DNA from 2 places in the Streptomyces sp. NPDC048353 genome. Region 2 is predicted to be linked to the other one. Evidence: predicted binding sites of a transcription regulator. Region 2 holds the regulator's gene; the other holds the start of a gene.
What was found. Region 2 encodes HrcA, which represses chaperone genes, less so after heat shock. Its sites were predicted from a motif close to TTNGCACTCNGNNNNNCNGAGTGCNAA; they were not measured.

Region 1: the regulator HrcA is predicted to act here: its motif matches at 1,707-1,733, upstream of groES (co-chaperone GroES).

The regions. Positions count from the first base shown of each region.
Region 1 covers NZ_JBVJGU010000002.1:468,177-472,380, reverse strand. Annotated here, with positions in the region: gene groL (chaperonin GroEL) at 1-1,139, opposite strand, end outside; gene groES (co-chaperone GroES) at 1,252-1,560, opposite strand; gene ACZ6RC_RS07605 (hypothetical protein) at 1,845-2,039, opposite strand; gene ACZ6RC_RS07600 (polysaccharide deacetylase family protein) at 2,036-3,043, opposite strand; gene ACZ6RC_RS07595 (THUMP-like domain-containing protein) at 3,143-4,204, shown strand, end outside.
Region 2 covers NZ_JBVJGU010000001.1:474,815-479,018, forward strand. Annotated here, with positions in the region: gene hemW (radical SAM family heme chaperone HemW) at 1-168, shown strand, start outside; gene ACZ6RC_RS02015 (DUF3097 domain-containing protein) at 197-1,000, opposite strand; gene ACZ6RC_RS02020 (MBL fold metallo-hydrolase) at 1,011-1,736, opposite strand; gene hrcA (heat-inducible transcriptional repressor HrcA) at 2,051-3,070, shown strand; gene dnaJ (molecular chaperone DnaJ) at 3,071-4,204, shown strand, end outside.

The DNA of each region.
Region 1 (4,204 bases), on a different contig from region 2:
TTGATCACGCACACGCCGCCGGCCAGCTTCGCGAGGCGCTCCTGGAGCTTCTCGCGGTCCCAGTCGGAGTCGGTGGACTCGATCTCGGCCTTGATCTGGTTGACGCGACCGGTGACGTCCTCGGACTTGCCGCCACCGTCGACGATGGTGGTGTCGTCCTTGGTGACGGTCACGCGGCGGGCGGAGCCCAGCACGTCGAGACCGGCCTGGTCGAGCTTGAGGCCGACCTCCTCGGCGATGACGGTGGCACCGGTGAGGGTGGCCATGTCGCCGAGCATCGCCTTGCGGCGGTCGCCGAAGCCGGGGGCCTTGACGGCCACGGCGTTGAAGGTGCCACGGATCTTGTTGACGACCAGGGTCGACAGGGCCTCGCCCTCGACGTCCTCGGCGATGATCAGCAGCGGCTTGGAGGAGCCGGCCTGGATGACCTTCTCGAGGAGCGGCAGCAGGTCCTGGATCGAGGAGATCTTGCCCTGGTGGATCAGGATGTACGGGTCGTCGAGGACGGCCTCCATACGCTCCTGGTCGGTGACCATGTAGGGCGAGAGGTAGCCCTTGTCGAAGGCCATGCCCTCGGTGAAGTCGAGCTCCAGGCCGAAGGTGTTGGACTCCTCGACGGTGATGACACCGTCCTTGCCGACCTTGTCCATCGCCTCGGCGATGAGCTCGCCGACCTGCTGGTCCTGCGCGGAGAGCGCGGCGACGGCGGCGATGTCCGACTTGTCGTCGATCGGGCGCGCGGTGGCGAGCAGCTCGTCGGAGACGGCCTTGACGGCGGCGTCGATGCCCTTCTTCAGGGCGGCCGGGGAGGCGCCGGCGGCGACGTTGCGCAGACCCTCGCGGACCAGGGCCTGGGCGAGCACGGTGGCGGTGGTGGTGCCGTCACCCGCGATGTCGTTGGTCTTGGTCGCCACCTCCTTCACCAGCTGGGCGCCGAGGTTCTCGTACGGGTCGTCGATCTCGACCTCGCGGGCGATCGTGACACCGTCGTTGGTGATGGTGGGGGCGCCGAACTTCTTGTCGATGACGACGTTGCGGCCCTTGGGGCCGATCGTCACCTTCACCGTGTCGGCAAGCTTGTTGACGCCGCGCTCAAGGGCGCGACGGGCGTCCTCGTCGAACTTCAGGATCTTCGCCATGGAGCGATTCAGCCCTCTCGGAATTCGTGGTGAAACTCGTGAAACGAACCGCGCCCCCGGACGCCCAGTGCGGGGTCAAGGGGCGCGGCTCAAAACATCTGGCGTCGGTGAATTACTTCTCGACGATCGCGAGCACGTCGCGAGCCGAGAGGACGAGGTACTCCTCGCCGCTGTACTTCACCTCGGTGCCGCCGTACTTGCTGTACAGCACGATGTCGCCGGTCTTCACGTCGAGCGGCAGGCGCTCGCCGTTCTCGAAGCGGCCCGGGCCCACGGCGAGGACGACGCCCTCCTGGGGCTTCTCCTTCGCCGTGTCCGGGATGACCAGGCCAGAGGCGGTGGTCTGCTCGGCGTCGAGCGGCTGGACCACAATGCGGTCCTCGAGCGGCTTGATGGCAACCTTGGAGCTGGTGGTCGTCACGATCCGACCTCCCCCTTCGGAGATCTCACGGGGTTAACTGTCTGAGGTGGCGACCAGGTGGATCCGTCGTCGCGGGTGCCGGACCTGCCCGTCGCTGTGTTGGCACTCTCCGGTGGGGAGTGCCAGAGCCGAGACTATGACCGCGATTAGCACTCGGTCAAGCGGAGTGCCAATTACGTGCGCGTGGCGGTTCGGTTCCGGTACGGGGAACGGTGCGAAGGACCCGATGGTTCCGGACGGCGGGGGGCGGGTCTCCGGCCGGTGTACGGCGCCGGGGCGGGCCGTCAGCGGCCCGTACGGTCCACGCCGTGGAGCACCCGGGCGGCGGTCCGGGAGAGGGCGCCGTCCGGTGCGGCGACCCGTTCCGCCGCCTTGCGGCCCAGGCGCTCGAAGGGGTCGACGGACGGGGCGCAGGCCGCCGTGGCCAGCAGCGCGCCGGCCAGGGCCAGTCCGGCGACCGGCCGGCGCGCGCCGGTCATACGTAGTCCTCCAGCTTCGCGACCGCGTACCCCTTGTCCGTGATGGTCTTCATCACGCGGCGGATCATGTCGGGCATGGAGCCCTTCCACTCCCCCTTGCCCCGGAAGTGGGTGAGGACGATGTCGCCGGGGTGCAGGTCCCGGTCCCACTCGCGCCACTCCATCCGGTCCGGGAACGCCTCGGCGGCCCACAGCGGGACCGCCTTCACGCCGCACTTCTGCGCCGCGCGCAGGGTGTCCTCGTCGTAGTTGCCGTAGGGCGGGCGGAAGAGCGGCGGCCGCTTGCCGTACTTCTTCTCGATCGTGTCCTGCATCCCGCAGATCTCGCGCTTCTGCTCCGCGTAGGACAGCTTCGGCATGTAGCGGTGGTTGAGGGTGTGGTTGTGCAGGGCGACGCCGGCGTCCTGCATCTTCCGGAAGTAGCCGTAGTCCTCCTTGACCAGGTAGTCGCTGAGGAAGGCGCTGTACGGGATCCCCAGCTCGCTCATCATGCGCAGCAGCTCCGGGTCCTTCTCGGAGCCGTCGTCGATCGTCAGGAAGACGACCTTCTCCTTGGTCGGCACGGTGGTGAAGACCGGGGGCAGGCCCTCGCCGTCGGTCTCGAACCCCTTGCGCGTGGTGATCGTCGGCTTGACGGCGGGCGGAGCGGGGGCCTCCAGCGGAGGCCGGTCGAGGCCCCATCTCTTCGCGGCGAGGGCCCGGGCTGCGCGCCGTTCGCGGAGCTTCGAGACGTACGCGTTGAGGGCGCCGGAGGCGCCCTGCACCTGGCTGCCGGGCTGCCCGGCGGCGGGCCGGGCCGGGGAGCCCGGGGCGCCGCCGGCGCCGTCGCCCGGTCCGGCGCAGGCCGCGCCGAGGGCGGCGACGAGCAGCGCCGCACCGACCGATCGCCACAGGTGACGGGCGCGCCGGGAGCGGCCGGACGGGGGGCGGGCGGACCGGAGGCGGGTACGCCGGGGGCGGTCGTCCCGCGGGGTCATTTGTTCTGTTTGTCGTACTAGCTGCATGGCGCCGCATCCTTTCAGCGGCGAGCCCTCCCGCCCCGGCGACACCGCCGTGCCGCGCGCACCGTCCCCCGGCCGGCCCACACCCGGCCAACCCGCACAATGGGGCGGGTGACCGACCTCGCCGCCTTCACCGCCCTGCTCACCCCGGAGGGCCAGGCCCTGCTCGCCGCCCTGCGGGACCACGACCCCGCCCAGGAGCTGGCGGTCGTCTCCAGGCTCCGCCGCGACCATCCCGCCGAGCTGGTCACGGCCGCCGTCGGGCAGGCCAGGCTGCGGCAGCGCGCGGTGGCGAAGTTCGGCGCGGACGACGCGTACCGGATGTACTTCACGCCCCACGGCGTGGAGCAGTCCACGCGCGCGACGGTCGGCGCCCACCGCGCCCGCCGTCTCGCGGAGCTGGGGGTGCGGTCCGTCGCGGACCTGTGCGGCGGGATCGGCGGCGACGCGATCGCGTTCGCCCGCGCCGGGATCTCCGTCCTCGCCGTGGACCGCGACCCGCTGACGGCGGAGGCGGCCCGCGCCAACGCCGAGGCGCTGGGGCTGGCCGATCTGATCGAGGTGCGCCGCGCGGACGTGACGGAGATCGACACGGCTCCGTACGACGCCGTGTTCGTCGACCCGGCGCGGCGCGGCGGGCGCGGCCGGATCTTCGACCCGGAGGCGTACTCGCCCCCGCTGTCCTGGGCGATCGAGGCCGCCCGCCGGGCCCCGCACGCGGCCCTGAAGATCGCCCCGGGGGTGCCGCACGAGGCCGTCCCGGAGGACGCGGAGGCGGAGTGGATCTCGGACGGGGGCGACGTGAAGGAGGCGGTGCTCTGGTTCGGCACCACGCCCGGCGCGGTCCGCGCCACCCTCCTGCCGTCCGGGACGAGCCTGACCGGCCGCGGCCTGCCCGACCCGGCCGTCCGCCCGGTCGGCCGCTACCTCTACGAGCCGGACGGCGCGGTCATCCGCGCCCACCTGGTGGCCGAGGTGGCCGAGGGGCTCGACGGCGGCGGCCTGATCGACGAGACGATCGCGTACATCACGGCGGACTCCCTGACCCCGACGCCGTTCGCCACCGCGTACGAGATCACCGACCGGCTCCCCTTCAACCTCAAGAAGCTGAAGGCCCTGCTGCGGGAGCGCGAGGTCGGCACCCTGACGGTGAAGAAGCGCGGC
Region 2 (4,204 bases):
CGGGAGGGCGTCGAGCTGGCCCTCCTGCGCCCCGCCGGCCTCGCCGCGGCCCGCAAGGCCCTGGCGGACGGCCTCCTCGCCGCCGAGCCGTACGCCGCCGGCCGCGCGGCCCTCACCCTGCGGGGCCGCCTCCTCGCGGACGCGGTGGTGAGGGACCTGGTGGACTGATCGCGCCCGGAGGGCGGCCCCGCGGGGGCTACGGCGCCGTCACGAAGTCGATCAGTTCCTCGACCCGGCCCAGCAGGGACGGTTCCAGGTCCTTGTAGGAGTGCACCTTCGAGAGGATGTGCTGCCAGGCCGCGCCGGTGTTCTCCGGCCAGCCGAGCGCACGGCAGACGCCCGTCTTCCAGTCCTGCCCCCGGGGGACGGACGGCCAGGCGGGGATGCCCACCGACGACGGCTTCACCGCCTCCCAGATGTCGATGTACGGATGGCCGACGACCAGGACGTCCGGCGAGGAGACACGGGAGGCGATGCGGGACTCCTTCGAGCCCTCCACCAGGTGGTCCACCAGGACGCCGAGGCGCGCGTCCGGGGCCGGGGCGAACTCGGCGACGATGGCGGGGAGGTCGTCGACGCCCTCCAGGTACTCCACGACCACGCCCTCGATGCGCAGGTCGTCGCCCCAGACCCGTTCCACCAGCTCGGCGTCGTGGCGGCCCTCCACGTAGATCCGGCCCGCGCGCGCCACCCGAGCCCGGGCGCCCGGGACCGCGATCGACCCCGAGGCCGTACGGGTGGGCCGCGCCGGCCCCCCGGCGGACGGGCGCACCAGAGTGACCACGCGCCCCTCCAGGAGGAAGCCGCGCGGCTCCAGCGGGAAGACCCGGTGCTTGCCGAAGCGGTCCTCCAGGGTCACCGTGCCCGCCTCACAGCGGATCACCGCCCCGCAGAAGCCCGTCGCCACCTCCTCCACGACGAGGTCGACGTCCGCCGGCACCTCCGGTACGGGGGCCGACTTCTTCCAAGGGGGCGTCAGATCCGGGTTGTAGCTCCGCATTCGCGCGACGTTATGACACTCCGAAGCGCCGTGCCAGCTCATCGCGCTGCGTCCGTACGAACGCCGCGTCCACCACCGCCCCGTGCCCCGGCACGTACACCGCGTCCTCGCCGCCCAGGCGCAGCAGCCGGTCGAGCGCCGCCGGCCACTGCGAGCCGACCGCGTCGGGCCCGGCCTGCGGCTCGCCCGACTCCTCCACCAGGTCGCCGCAGAAGACGATCTCCGGGTCAGGGTCGCCGGGGACCAGGAGCACCAGATCGTGCCCCGAGTGGCCGGGGCCCACGTTGGCCAGCAGCACCTGACGGCCGCCGAGGTCCAGCGTCCACTCGCCGGACACGGTGTGGCGGGGCAGGACCAGGGTGTCGGCGGCCTCCGTCGCCGCGTCCTCGTCGACCCCCTGGCGTACCGCGTCCAGCCGCAGGCCGTGCCGGTCCCGCCGCATCGTGTCGTCGACGCCCACCGCGCCGAAGACCGCCGCCCCGGAGAACGCCGCCGTGCCGAAGACATGATCGAAGTGGGGGTGGCTCAGTGCGATGTGCGTCACCTTGCGCCCGGTCATGGCCTCGACCTGGCCCCGCAGCTCCCCGCCCTCCCGGAGCGTGGAACCCGTGTCGTACAAGAGGACCGACCTCTCGCCGAGCACCAGACCCACCGTCGCGTCCCATCCGGGCAGCCGCCGCCGCGCGACCCCGTCCGCGAGCCGCTCCCAGCCGAACTCTTCCCAATCGACGTCCATACGGCGACGCTATCCGCTACGGCGAGAGCCCGTGCGGGCCCCCGGCCGCCGAGCGCGGCGACGACCGGCGAAGCCCGACGACGGCCCCGCAGCGGCGCGGACACGGCGCGGACACGACCCGGACACGGCGAGACCACAGCGAGACCACAGCGCGGCCACGGGGTGGCCACACGGCGGCTCGGACGCGGCCTCCTTGCCAGGATCGACGCCCGCCGCCGTACACTTGCCGGGGGTTTCCTGGCACTCGGACAGGGCGAGTGCCAAACACGGAGCAACCGGAACGAACGACCGATCGACAGCTGGAGGTGTGCGCCATGCTCAGCGAACGCAGACTCGAGGTGCTGCGCGCCATCGTCCAGGACTATGTCGGGACGGAGGAGCCGGTCGGCTCCAAGGCGCTCACGGAGCGCCACAAGCTCGGCGTGTCGCCCGCCACCGTGCGCAACGACATGGCCGTCCTGGAGGACGAGGGCTACATCGCCCAGCCCCACACCAGCGCCGGACGCATCCCGACCGACAAGGGCTACCGCCTCTTCGTCGACCGGCTGGCCGGCGTCAAGCCGCTGTCGACGCCCGAGCGGCGCGCGATCCACAACTTCCTCGACGGCGCCGTCGACCTCGACGACGTCGTGGGCCGCACGGTCCGGCTGCTCGCGCAGCTGACCCGCCAGGTCGCGGTCGTGCAGTACCCCTCGCTGACCCGTTCGACGGTCCGGCACGTGGAACTGCTCGCGCTGGCCCCCGCCCGGCTGATGCTCGTACTGATCACGGACACCGGCCGGGTCGAACAGCGGGTGATCGACTGCCCGGCGCCGTTCGGCGAGGCCTCGCTGGCGGACCTGCGGGCCCGGCTCAACAGCCGGGTCGTCGGCCGCCGTTTCGCGGACGTGCCGCAACTGGTGCAGGATCTTCCGGAGTCCTTCGAGGAGACGGAGGACCGGGGCACCGTGTCGACGGTGCTCGCGACCCTGCTGGAAACCCTGGTGGAAGAGCACGAGGAACGGCTGATGATCGGCGGCACCGCCAATCTCACCCGCTTCGGGCACGACTTCCCCCTCACGATCAGGCCGGTGCTCGAAGCGCTGGAGGAGCAGGTCGTGCTCCTCAAGCTGCTCGGCGAGGCCAAGGACTCGGGCATGACCGTACGGATCGGGCACGAGAACGCCCACGAGGGCCTCACCTCCACGTCCGTCGTCGCGGTCGGCTACGGTTCGGGCGACGAGGCAGTCGCCAAACTCGGCGTGGTCGGACCGACCCGCATGGACTACCCCGGAACGATGGGAGCGGTACGCGCAGTGGCACGTTACGTCGGACAGATCCTGGCGGAGTCGTAAGTGGCCACGGACTACTACGCCGTACTCGGCGTGCGCCGCGACGCTTCCCAGGACGAGATCAAGAAGGCATTCCGGCGGCTCGCCCGCGAGCTGCACCCGGATGTCAATCCCGATCCGAAGACGCAGGAGCGCTTCAAGGAGATCAACGCCGCCTACGAGGTGCTGTCGGACCCGCAGAAGAAGCAGGTCTACGACCTCGGCGGCGATCCGCTGTCCGCCTCGGGCGGCGCGGGCGGGGCCGGCGGCTTCGGCCAGGGCGGCTTCGGAAACTTCTCCGACATCATGGACGCGTTCTTCGGCACGGCGTCGCAGCGCGGGCCGCGCTCGCGCACCCGCCGCGGCCAGGACGCCATGATCCGGCTGGAGATCGACCTCAACGAGGCCGCCTTCGGCACCACCAAGGACATCCAGGTCGACACGGCCGTCGTCTGTACGACGTGTTCGGGCGAGGGCGCCGCGCCCGGCACCTCCGCCCAGACCTGTGACATGTGCCGCGGCCGCGGTGAGGTCTCGCAGGTCACGCGGTCCTTCCTGGGCCAGGTCATGACCTCCCGCCCCTGCCCGCAGTGCCAGGGCTTCGGCACGGTCGTCCCGACCCCCTGCCCGGAGTGCGCGGGCGACGGACGGGTCCGCTCGCGCCGTACGCTCACGGTCAAGATCCCGGCCGGTGTCGACAACGGCACGCGGATCCAGCTCGCGGGCGAGGGCGAGGTCGGCCCCGGCGGCGGCCCCGCCGGCGACCTCTACGTCGAGATCCACGAGGTCCCGCACGAGACCTTCCAGCGGCGCGGCGACGACCTGCACTGCACGGTCACCATCCCGATGACGGCCGGCGCGCTCGGCACGAAGGTGCCGCTGCAGACGCTCGACGGCGTGGAGGAGATCGACATCCGGCCGGGCACCCAGTCCGGCCAGTCGATCCCGCTGCACGGGCGCGGCATCACGCACCTGCGCGGCGGCGGACGCGGCGACCTGATCGTGCACGTCGAGGTCACGACGCCGTCCAAGCTGGACCCGGAGCAGGAGCGCCTGCTGCGCGAACTGGCCAAGCTGCGCGGCGAGGAGCGCCCGACGGGCCAGTTCCAGCCCGGCCAGCAGGGCCTCTTCTCGCGCCTGAAGGACGCCTTCAACGGC